One region of the Lysinibacillus sp. FSL P2-0066 genome, then DNA from elsewhere that is predicted to be linked to it. Evidence: a T-box and tRNA genes for the amino acid it is inferred to sense, from the RefSeq annotation. Region 1 holds a T-box; the other regions hold tRNA genes.
The links. A T-box is a leader RNA that pairs with one kind of tRNA and senses whether it is charged. The one in region 1 lies ahead of metG (methionine--tRNA ligase), so its partner is inferred to be a tRNA-Met.
Positions count from the first base shown of each region.

Region 2: it has a tRNA-Met gene. The T-box ahead of metG (methionine--tRNA ligase) is inferred to sense a tRNA for this amino acid. The anticodon was not compared.
Region 3: it has a tRNA-Met gene. The T-box ahead of metG (methionine--tRNA ligase) is inferred to sense a tRNA for this amino acid. The anticodon was not compared.

Region 1 is NZ_CP150202.1:4,205,607-4,208,846, forward strand. Features, by position in the region: gene MKZ14_RS20895 (2-isopropylmalate synthase) at 1-285, shown strand, start outside; gene metG (methionine--tRNA ligase) at 336-1,970, opposite strand; T-box leader at 2,029-2,289, opposite strand; gene MKZ14_RS20905 (HAD hydrolase-like protein) at 2,379-3,026, opposite strand; gene fosM (FosM family fosfomycin resistance protein) at 3,042-3,240, opposite strand, start outside.
Region 2 is NZ_CP150202.1:3,388,315-3,391,554, forward strand. Features, by position in the region: gene MKZ14_RS16915 (VOC family protein) at 1-98, shown strand, start outside; tRNA gene MKZ14_RS16920 (tRNA-Glu) at 158-229, opposite strand; tRNA gene MKZ14_RS16925 (tRNA-Ser) at 231-321, opposite strand; tRNA gene MKZ14_RS16930 (tRNA-Asn) at 333-409, opposite strand; tRNA gene MKZ14_RS16935 (tRNA-Ile) at 414-490, opposite strand; tRNA gene MKZ14_RS16940 (tRNA-Gly) at 492-565, opposite strand; tRNA gene MKZ14_RS16945 (tRNA-Phe) at 571-646, opposite strand; tRNA gene MKZ14_RS16950 (tRNA-Asp) at 705-780, opposite strand; tRNA gene MKZ14_RS16955 (tRNA-Met) at 784-858, opposite strand; tRNA gene MKZ14_RS16960 (tRNA-Ser) at 911-1,003, opposite strand; tRNA gene MKZ14_RS16965 (tRNA-Ile) at 1,019-1,095, opposite strand; tRNA gene MKZ14_RS16970 (tRNA-Met) at 1,103-1,176, opposite strand; tRNA gene MKZ14_RS16975 (tRNA-Ala) at 1,205-1,280, opposite strand; tRNA gene MKZ14_RS16980 (tRNA-Pro) at 1,295-1,371, opposite strand; tRNA gene MKZ14_RS16985 (tRNA-Arg) at 1,381-1,457, opposite strand; tRNA gene MKZ14_RS16990 (tRNA-Leu) at 1,466-1,554, opposite strand; tRNA gene MKZ14_RS16995 (tRNA-Gly) at 1,560-1,634, opposite strand; tRNA gene MKZ14_RS17000 (tRNA-Leu) at 1,670-1,754, opposite strand; tRNA gene MKZ14_RS17005 (tRNA-Lys) at 1,772-1,847, opposite strand; tRNA gene MKZ14_RS17010 (tRNA-Thr) at 1,855-1,930, opposite strand; tRNA gene MKZ14_RS17015 (tRNA-Val) at 1,934-2,009, opposite strand; rRNA gene rrf (5S ribosomal RNA) at 2,020-2,135, opposite strand; rRNA gene MKZ14_RS17025 (23S ribosomal RNA) at 2,327-3,240, opposite strand, start outside.
Region 3 is NZ_CP150202.1:3,378,641-3,381,880, reverse strand. Features, by position in the region: gene MKZ14_RS16890 (cysteine desulfurase family protein) at 1-479, shown strand, start outside; rRNA gene rrf (5S ribosomal RNA) at 758-873, shown strand; tRNA gene MKZ14_RS16880 (tRNA-Val) at 884-959, shown strand; tRNA gene MKZ14_RS16875 (tRNA-Thr) at 963-1,038, shown strand; tRNA gene MKZ14_RS16870 (tRNA-Lys) at 1,046-1,121, shown strand; tRNA gene MKZ14_RS16865 (tRNA-Leu) at 1,139-1,223, shown strand; tRNA gene MKZ14_RS16860 (tRNA-Gly) at 1,259-1,333, shown strand; tRNA gene MKZ14_RS16855 (tRNA-Leu) at 1,339-1,427, shown strand; tRNA gene MKZ14_RS16850 (tRNA-Arg) at 1,436-1,512, shown strand; tRNA gene MKZ14_RS16845 (tRNA-Pro) at 1,522-1,598, shown strand; tRNA gene MKZ14_RS16840 (tRNA-Ala) at 1,613-1,688, shown strand; tRNA gene MKZ14_RS16835 (tRNA-Met) at 1,717-1,790, shown strand; tRNA gene MKZ14_RS16830 (tRNA-Ile) at 1,798-1,874, shown strand; tRNA gene MKZ14_RS16825 (tRNA-Ser) at 1,890-1,982, shown strand; tRNA gene MKZ14_RS16820 (tRNA-Met) at 2,035-2,109, shown strand; tRNA gene MKZ14_RS16815 (tRNA-Asp) at 2,113-2,188, shown strand; tRNA gene MKZ14_RS16810 (tRNA-Phe) at 2,247-2,322, shown strand; tRNA gene MKZ14_RS16805 (tRNA-Gly) at 2,328-2,401, shown strand; tRNA gene MKZ14_RS16800 (tRNA-Ile) at 2,403-2,479, shown strand; tRNA gene MKZ14_RS16795 (tRNA-Asn) at 2,484-2,560, shown strand; tRNA gene MKZ14_RS16790 (tRNA-Ser) at 2,572-2,662, shown strand; tRNA gene MKZ14_RS16785 (tRNA-Glu) at 2,664-2,735, shown strand; gene MKZ14_RS16780 (ABC transporter ATP-binding protein) at 2,875-3,240, opposite strand, start outside.

The DNA.
Region 1 (3,240 bases):
GGCGAAGTATTTAAAGCTAGTGCAGTAGGCTCTGGTCCAATTGATGCCCTCTATTCAGCCATTGCAGAAATTACAAATATGGATGTAAAACTAGTGGAATATAATATCAATAGTGTTTCACGAGGCAAAGAGGCTTTAGGTAAAGTAAAAATTACGATTGAGCATGAAGGCGAAAAGTATATTGCAAAAGCAGCAGATACAGATATTCTAAAGGCAAGTGCCTTAGCCTATATTAATGCAATCAATAGCATTGTAGTGACAAAATTAACACCTGTTATGAATTAAACGTAAATAGCAAAGCAGTATGGCGCGCGAGCCATACTGCTTTTTCAATCCTAGTGACTATCCCTAACTAGTTTTTGATATTCCTCATCGATTCGTTCGATATCAAGACGTTCAAACAATGGCGTCACCTCTTGAATTAATTTAGGCAGATCTACTTGCTCATGCCACATCATTTCATTTATACCTAACATATTTCTTACTTTCTTTGCTGAAAACGGTAAGAAAGGATGCAGCAGCTGTCCTAAATTCGCAATGATATAGACGCAAGTTGCTAATGTACGATTACCTGCCTCTACGTTTTCTTTTACCTGTAGCCATGGCTGTTGTTCATCAAAATAACGATTAGCTCCTCGAATATACTCAAAGATGGATTCTAACGCCTGTTTGAAATGACCACCTTCGATAAGAACGCCCGCTTCATTAAACAATTGTACGGTTTGTTTTCGAATGTCGCTATCCACCTCAGCTTGTGGCACCTGACAAGCAAATGATTTCTCAATAAACTTCAATGTACGGTTTACAAAATTACCATAGGCTCCGAGTAGTTCGCCATTATGGCTATAAATAAATTCCCGCCATGAAAAATCAGTATCACGATTTTCTGGCGCATTCATCGTTAAGAAGTAGCGAATAGAGTCCGCATCATAACGACTTAAAATATAAGGAACCCATACAGCCCAATTCTGACTAGTAGATAATTTGCGCTTTTCTAATGTTAAATACTCATTGGATATGATATGGGTAGGTAATGCCTTAGATCCAATTCCCATTAAAATGGCTGGCCAAATAACTGTATGGAATGGAATATTATCCTTCCCATGTACATAGTATGAAATAGTCTCTTCATTCCATAAATCTTCAATAGCTATTTGATGCTCTTTTGCCCATTCCAAGCTTGCTGTTAAGTACCCTGCTACAGCTTCAATCCATACATATATTTTTTTCCCTTCAAAACCTGGCACTGGAACATCTATGCCATTCGGTAAATCTCTTGTTACTGCTCGGTCAGGAACTCCCTCTGCCAAGTATCGCTCCGTTAACCCTAAAGCATTGTCACGCCAACGTTTCTCGACTTTTGCTTGTGCTAAATAAGACTCCAACCTTCCTTGAAATTGACTAAAGGTAAAATAAAAGTGCTCAGTTTCCCGAATAACAGGTTCGTTCCCACAAATTTTGCAGCGCTTATCAATTAAATCCAAAGGGTCTAAAATTTCTGAGCAGTTATCACATTGATCTCCCCTTGCTTTTGCTCCACAATTTGGACAAAGTCCCTCAACAAATCGATCTGGTAGGAATTGTTTATCCGTCTCACAGTAAGCTTGTTCAATTTTCTTTTTGTATAAAAAATTGTTGGCCAGTAGCTGTAAGAAAAGGGCCTTAACGGATTCATGGTGGTGCTCCGCATCTGTTCTTGTGTACAAATCATAGGTAAATCCTAAATCATGAAAGCATCTAGTAAACTCATCATGATAGTGATTAGCTATAGCCTCTGTCGTTGTATTCTCTTGTGCGGCCCGTATAGAAATGGGTGTACCATTACAATCACTGCCTGATACATATAAAACCTGCTCGCCTTTTTGTCGGTAATATCTAGCCAAAATATCACCTGGTAATAATGCGGCAACATGCCCTAAATGCAAAGAGCCATTTGCATACGGCCAAGCGCCTCCAATAACAATCGTCATTCTAAATTGCTCCCCTCACAGAAAAAATGGTAAAAAAAAAATCGCCCTAATCAAATCTGATTAGGACGAGTATACCCGTGTTACCACCTATATTTACAAATAGCTTACACTATTTGCCTCTATCAGTACGTCTTCAATCAAAAAAGAGATACTGCTGCTGTTGTAACGAGTGCCCCTCTCGTCGTAATCTACTGGCTAAAAAGCTTTCGGTACGAAGCTCAAAGGTCATTTTCAAAAGGGTTCATTTACCTCATTTCCACCAACAGAGGCTCTCTACAAAATGCTAATCCAATTTACTTTTCCTTCTCAATGCTTTTTCTATAGGATTTGGCATTATTTTACGCCTTCTTGTGAGGAAATGCAATGTTTGTCGCTAAATCATCCCTTATTTTGATACACTTTCTTAGGTTAATCTAATGTAACATTTACCAATGCAGTTAAATCATCAATTACTATATCTGCTTTTTCTAATTCCTTGTCCTGTGCAAAATCAAAGCGTACTCCTATCGCTAGTAATTGATTGTCCTGTGCAGCTTGGATATCTGAAGAACGATCTCCTACCACTGCTCCGTAATCAATTTTATTTTCATCTACAACTCTTTTGACCAGATCTGATTTATGCCCACTTGCAATAGCTTGAATACTATAGATTCCCTTTATAAAACGCTCCAACTGATAGGTTTCAACGATTGCTTGTAAATAGTCGACCTGTCCATTACTCGCTATGTATAACGGATATTTCTCTGACAATGTTGCAAGGGTTTGTTCAGCATGTGGATACAATGCGCCTTTATGTCCACGTATTTGCTCAACCAGCTTTACATGAAATAATACATTGCTCTTTTCTCGTATCTCTAGCGTATGCATAGGACATAATGTTTCCCACACGACAGGTAAAGGAACCCCCATTATTTCTCTATATTTTTCTATCGGTGTTTCTCCGTGCCACAGGCCATTTGTCCGTAGCACATCAAATGTTGCATCAAGCGCAGGCTCTAAAATAAGATTGGTTTGAAATAATGTTCCATCCATATCAAAAATAAACGCTTTATTCATAGAATCACTCCTTAATTAGTTACCAAAAAACGTCATATGTGGCTTTTCTCGCTTATAATAATCCAAACGATCTTGCAAAGTTCCTGTATGAAACTCAAATTTATGACCATCAGGATCCGTAAAGTAAATCGATTTCTTGTCCTTCTCATCTCTTTGCCGACCTGCTAAAATATTGACCTTTAGTTGCACCAATTTGTCATACATCATATCAAAG
Region 2 (3,240 bases), 820 kb from region 1:
AAGATCATGGATTTATGTATGGTTGGGGCTTTCAGGATGTAGACGGGCACATCTGGGAAGTAGTTTATATGGATGAAAATGCATTGAATCAAGAGTAAATTTTGTATCTATGAATATAAAAAAACAGTAGATGCATTTGCATCTACTGTTTTTAGTATGACCCGTACGGGATTCGAACCCGTGTTACCGCCGTGAAAGGGCGGTGTCTTAACCACTTGACCAACGGGCCATGGCGGAGAAGGAGGGATTTGAACCCTCGCGCCGGTTACCCGACCTACACCCTTAGCAGGGGCGCCTCTTCAGCCTCTTGAGTACTTCCCCAAAATAAAAAATGGCTCCGAAGGCAGGACTCGAACCTGCGACAACCTGATTAACAGTCAGGTGCTACTACCAACTGAGCTACTTCGGAATAATGGTGGGCCTAAATGGACTCGAACCATCGACCTCACGCTTATCAGGCGTGCGCTCTAACCAGCTGAGCTATAGGCCCTTGGAGCGGGTGATGGGAATCGAACCCACGACATCAGCTTGGAAGGCTGAGGTTTTACCATTAAACTACACCCGCATAAATGGTGGGTCAGGACGGAATCGAACCGCCGACACTTAGAGCTTCAATCTAATGCTCTACCAACTGAGCTACTGACCCATTTCGTCCATGCTAAGCTTACTCACTCTTTTGCTTCTCATGACTTTGATTTTAAAAATGGCGGTCCCGACCGGGATCGAACCGGCGATCTCCTGCGTGACAGGCAGGCATGTTAACCGCTACACCACGGGACCTTTTGGTTGCGGGGGCCGGATTTGAACCAACGACCTTCGGGTTATGAGCCCGACGAGCTACCACTGCTCCACCCCGCGATAATTTTATATGTTTCGAGTTTTTAAAGCACCATTTATAAAAATTTAAAACTGGAGGAGGTAGAGGGATTCGAACCCCCGCGCGGTGTTACCCGCCTGTCGGTTTTCAAGACCGATCCCTTCAGCCAGACTTGGGTATACCTCCGTTACAATATATAAATGGTGGACCTTGCAGGACTCGAACCTGCGACCGGACGGTTATGAGCCGTCTGCTCTAACCAACTGAGCTAAAGGTCCTTTAAGATGGCGGCAGAGGGGATCGAACCCCCGACCTTACGGGTATGAACCGTACGCTCTAGCCAGCTGAGCTACGCCGCCAGGATCTTTATACTGGTTAATTTACTTATGGTGGAGCCTAGCGGGATCGAACCGCTGACCTCCTGCGTGCAAGGCAGGCGCTCTCCCAGCTGAGCTAAGGCCCCATAATTTTTGGAAATGGTCGGGAAGACAGGATTCGAACCTGCGACCCCTTGGTCCCAAACCAAGTGCTCTACCAAGCTGAGCTACTTCCCGTTGTTCTTTTGGCGCGCCCGACAGGAGTCGAACCCATAACCTTCTGATCCGTAGTCAGACGCTCTATCCAATTGAGCTACGGGCGCATTTAAAATGGTGCCGAGGACCGGAATCGAACCGGTACGGTAGTCACCTACCGCAGGATTTTAAGTCCTGTGCGTCTGCCAGTTCCGCCACCCCGGCACATTTGGAGCGGAAGACGAGGTTCGAACTCGCGACCCCCACCTTGGCAAGGTGGTGTTCTACCACTGAACTACTTCCGCATGTGCATAAGTTTTTTATCTGGCAATGAAAATAATGGTGCGGGTGAAGGGAGTCGAACCCCCACGCCTTGCGGCGCTAGATCCTAAGTCTAGTGCGTCTGCCAATTCCGCCACACCCGCTTATTATTATTTCTAAATGGTGAGCCATGAAGGACTCGAACCTTCGACCCTCTGATTAAAAGTCAGATGCTCTACCAACTGAGCTAATGGCTCGAAAAAATGGTGCCGGCTATAGGAATCGAACCCACGACCTACTGATTACAAGTCAGTTGCTCTACCTGCTGAGCTAAACCGGCATATGGTGGAGGATGACGGGCTCGAACCGCCGACCCTCTGCTTGTAAGGCAGATGCTCTCCCAGCTGAGCTAATCCTCCTGGGTTTTATGCCTAGCGACGTCCTACTCTCACAGGGGGAAGCCCCCAACTACCATCGGCGCTAAAGAGCTTAACTTCCGTGTTCGGTATGGGAACGGGTGTGACCTCTTTGCCATCATCACTAGACTTATTCGACCTCCAATACACGGCGTATTACTGCGTCAGCTGCTCTCGTTCAATCAGTCACGTACATAAGTACGCTCCTTCAATCACTCGTTTGCTTCCTTGTACTACTTGTGTCTTGAAGCTCTCTTTTTTTGTTGAAAGAATTATTCTTTCAAAACTGGATAAACGGTGCATTGAATGCTTCAAACATATTGGTTAAGTCCTCGATCGATTAGTATTCGTCAGCTCCATGTGTCACCACACTTCCACCTCGAACCTATCTACCTCATCGTCTTTGAGGGATCTTACTTACTTGCGTAATGGGAAATCTCATCTTGAGGGGGGCTTCATGCTTAGATGCTTTCAGCACTTATCCCGTCCACACATAGCTACCCAGCGATGCCTTTGGCAAGACAACTGGTACACCAGCGGTGTGTCCATCCCGGTCCTCTCGTACTAAGGACAGCTCCTCTCAAATTTCCTACGCCCACGACGGATAGGGACCGAACTGTCTCACGACGTTCTGAACCCAGCTCGCGTACCGCTTTAATGGGCGAACAGCCCAACCCTTGGGACCGACTACAGCCCCAGGATGCGATGAGCCGACATCGAGGTGCCAAACCTCCCCGTCGATGTGGACTCTTGGGGGAGATAAGCCTGTTATCCCCGGGGTAGCTTTTATCCGTTGAGCGATGGCCCTTCCATGCGGAACCACCGGATCACTAAGCCCGTCTTTCGACCCTGCTCGACTTGTAGGTCTCGCAGTCAAGCTCCCTTGTGCCTTTACACTCTACGAATGATTTCCAACCATTCTGAGGGAACCTTTGGGCGCCTCCGTTACCTTTTAGGAGGCGACCGCCCCAGTCAAACTGTCCGCCTGACACTGTCTCCTGCCCCGCTAAGGGGCATGGGTTAGAATTTCAATACAACCAGGGTAGTATCCCACCGACGCCTCCTTCGAAGCTGGCGCTCCGAGATCTCTGGCTCCTACCTATCCTGTACAAGTTGTACCAAAATTCAATATCAGGCTACAGTAAAGCTCCACGGGGTCTTTCCGTCCTGTCGCGGGTAACCTGCATCTTCACAGGTACTATAATTTCACCGAGTCTCTCGTTGAGACAGTGCC
Region 3 (3,240 bases), 830 kb from region 1:
AGGGATGTGGGGCCATATATATTAACCCCGCAATCCGAGTACCTGCATTAACACCAGGTGTGACACATGAGAGGGGGCTCAGAGGAGGGACATTAGATACTCCTGCAATCGTGGCCTTTGCGGCGGCAATTGAAAACTATCAATATGAATTGCAACATTATGAAACTTTAAGAAATTATTTCGAAAATAATTTACCTGAAACATGTCAGATCGTTGAGTGTAAACAGCAACTACCTAATATTTGTGGGGTAATGATGGAGAAAGTAGAGGGGCAATATGTTCTTTTAAAGTTAAATGAGGCGGGAATCTGTATCTCTACAGGTAGTGCATGTGATATTCATAGTGAATCTGGAACAAAGGCCATTCTATCAATGGGTTTTTCTTTTGAAGCGGCACGCCAATTTTTTAGAATATCTTTTGGTCCTTCTACTACACTTGATGATATTGCAAAATTAAAAAGAGAGCTTGCAAATATTTAATGAGAGGACGAGTGAAGGATTATCTATATTCTTCACTTGTTTTGAAATAGATTATAAGCTAAGAATATAGGTGAAATAAAATAAATGTTTTCTTTTGAATCAACAATTGCTATAATATTTTGCAGGGCAATATTTTCTCTTACTTAACAAAAATATCTTTTAAAAGTAATAATTTCTTTTTTTTATAAAAAAGTATTGCACAATGTTAGAAAACGTTATACAATAATTCTTGTCTTGAAGGACAGGTAAACAACTTCAAAACAAGATACATAACAAAGTCTAGTGATGATGGCAAAGAGGTCACACCCGTTCCCATACCGAACACGGAAGTTAAGCTCTTTAGCGCCGATGGTAGTTGGGGGCTTCCCCCTGTGAGAGTAGGACGTCGCTAGGCATAAAACCCAGGAGGATTAGCTCAGCTGGGAGAGCATCTGCCTTACAAGCAGAGGGTCGGCGGTTCGAGCCCGTCATCCTCCACCATATGCCGGTTTAGCTCAGCAGGTAGAGCAACTGACTTGTAATCAGTAGGTCGTGGGTTCGATTCCTATAGCCGGCACCATTTTTTCGAGCCATTAGCTCAGTTGGTAGAGCATCTGACTTTTAATCAGAGGGTCGAAGGTTCGAGTCCTTCATGGCTCACCATTTAGAAATAATAATAAGCGGGTGTGGCGGAATTGGCAGACGCACTAGACTTAGGATCTAGCGCCGCAAGGCGTGGGGGTTCGACTCCCTTCACCCGCACCATTATTTTCATTGCCAGATAAAAAACTTATGCACATGCGGAAGTAGTTCAGTGGTAGAACACCACCTTGCCAAGGTGGGGGTCGCGAGTTCGAACCTCGTCTTCCGCTCCAAATGTGCCGGGGTGGCGGAACTGGCAGACGCACAGGACTTAAAATCCTGCGGTAGGTGACTACCGTACCGGTTCGATTCCGGTCCTCGGCACCATTTTAAATGCGCCCGTAGCTCAATTGGATAGAGCGTCTGACTACGGATCAGAAGGTTATGGGTTCGACTCCTGTCGGGCGCGCCAAAAGAACAACGGGAAGTAGCTCAGCTTGGTAGAGCACTTGGTTTGGGACCAAGGGGTCGCAGGTTCGAATCCTGTCTTCCCGACCATTTCCAAAAATTATGGGGCCTTAGCTCAGCTGGGAGAGCGCCTGCCTTGCACGCAGGAGGTCAGCGGTTCGATCCCGCTAGGCTCCACCATAAGTAAATTAACCAGTATAAAGATCCTGGCGGCGTAGCTCAGCTGGCTAGAGCGTACGGTTCATACCCGTAAGGTCGGGGGTTCGATCCCCTCTGCCGCCATCTTAAAGGACCTTTAGCTCAGTTGGTTAGAGCAGACGGCTCATAACCGTCCGGTCGCAGGTTCGAGTCCTGCAAGGTCCACCATTTATATATTGTAACGGAGGTATACCCAAGTCTGGCTGAAGGGATCGGTCTTGAAAACCGACAGGCGGGTAACACCGCGCGGGGGTTCGAATCCCTCTACCTCCTCCAGTTTTAAATTTTTATAAATGGTGCTTTAAAAACTCGAAACATATAAAATTATCGCGGGGTGGAGCAGTGGTAGCTCGTCGGGCTCATAACCCGAAGGTCGTTGGTTCAAATCCGGCCCCCGCAACCAAAAGGTCCCGTGGTGTAGCGGTTAACATGCCTGCCTGTCACGCAGGAGATCGCCGGTTCGATCCCGGTCGGGACCGCCATTTTTAAAATCAAAGTCATGAGAAGCAAAAGAGTGAGTAAGCTTAGCATGGACGAAATGGGTCAGTAGCTCAGTTGGTAGAGCATTAGATTGAAGCTCTAAGTGTCGGCGGTTCGATTCCGTCCTGACCCACCATTTATGCGGGTGTAGTTTAATGGTAAAACCTCAGCCTTCCAAGCTGATGTCGTGGGTTCGATTCCCATCACCCGCTCCAAGGGCCTATAGCTCAGCTGGTTAGAGCGCACGCCTGATAAGCGTGAGGTCGATGGTTCGAGTCCATTTAGGCCCACCATTATTCCGAAGTAGCTCAGTTGGTAGTAGCACCTGACTGTTAATCAGGTTGTCGCAGGTTCGAGTCCTGCCTTCGGAGCCATTTTTTATTTTGGGGAAGTACTCAAGAGGCTGAAGAGGCGCCCCTGCTAAGGGTGTAGGTCGGGTAACCGGCGCGAGGGTTCAAATCCCTCCTTCTCCGCCATGGCCCGTTGGTCAAGTGGTTAAGACACCGCCCTTTCACGGCGGTAACACGGGTTCGAATCCCGTACGGGTCATACTAAGTGCAGTAGATGAATTTACATCTACTGCACTTTTTAATTTACTGGATACTTAGATTAATAACATACCTCTATTAAATGAAAGCCTACACAGATTAATCATTCTGTGTAGGCTTGTTGTTTTTCAAATTAGCGATTAAATTTTTCGTCCTTTTCCATATGGAATGCAAAGAGGTGTACCAAATATGGGATCTGCCTTCATTTGGCAATCAAGGTCAAACACATGACTAACTAAATCAGTTGTCATAATTTCTTCTGGTTTCCCTTGACGATAGACACCGCGGTCACGCACTGTAATAATATGATCGGCATAGCGACATGCAAGATTAATATCATGCAATACCATAATAATTGTTCGCTTTTGCTGTTGGTTTAAGTCATATAGTAAATCTAATACGTCTATTTGATGGGTTAAATCTAAGTATGTCGTAGGCTCGTCTAAAAGAATGATATCTGTATCTTGAGCAAGTGTCATAGCAATCCAAGCACGTTGACGTTGTCC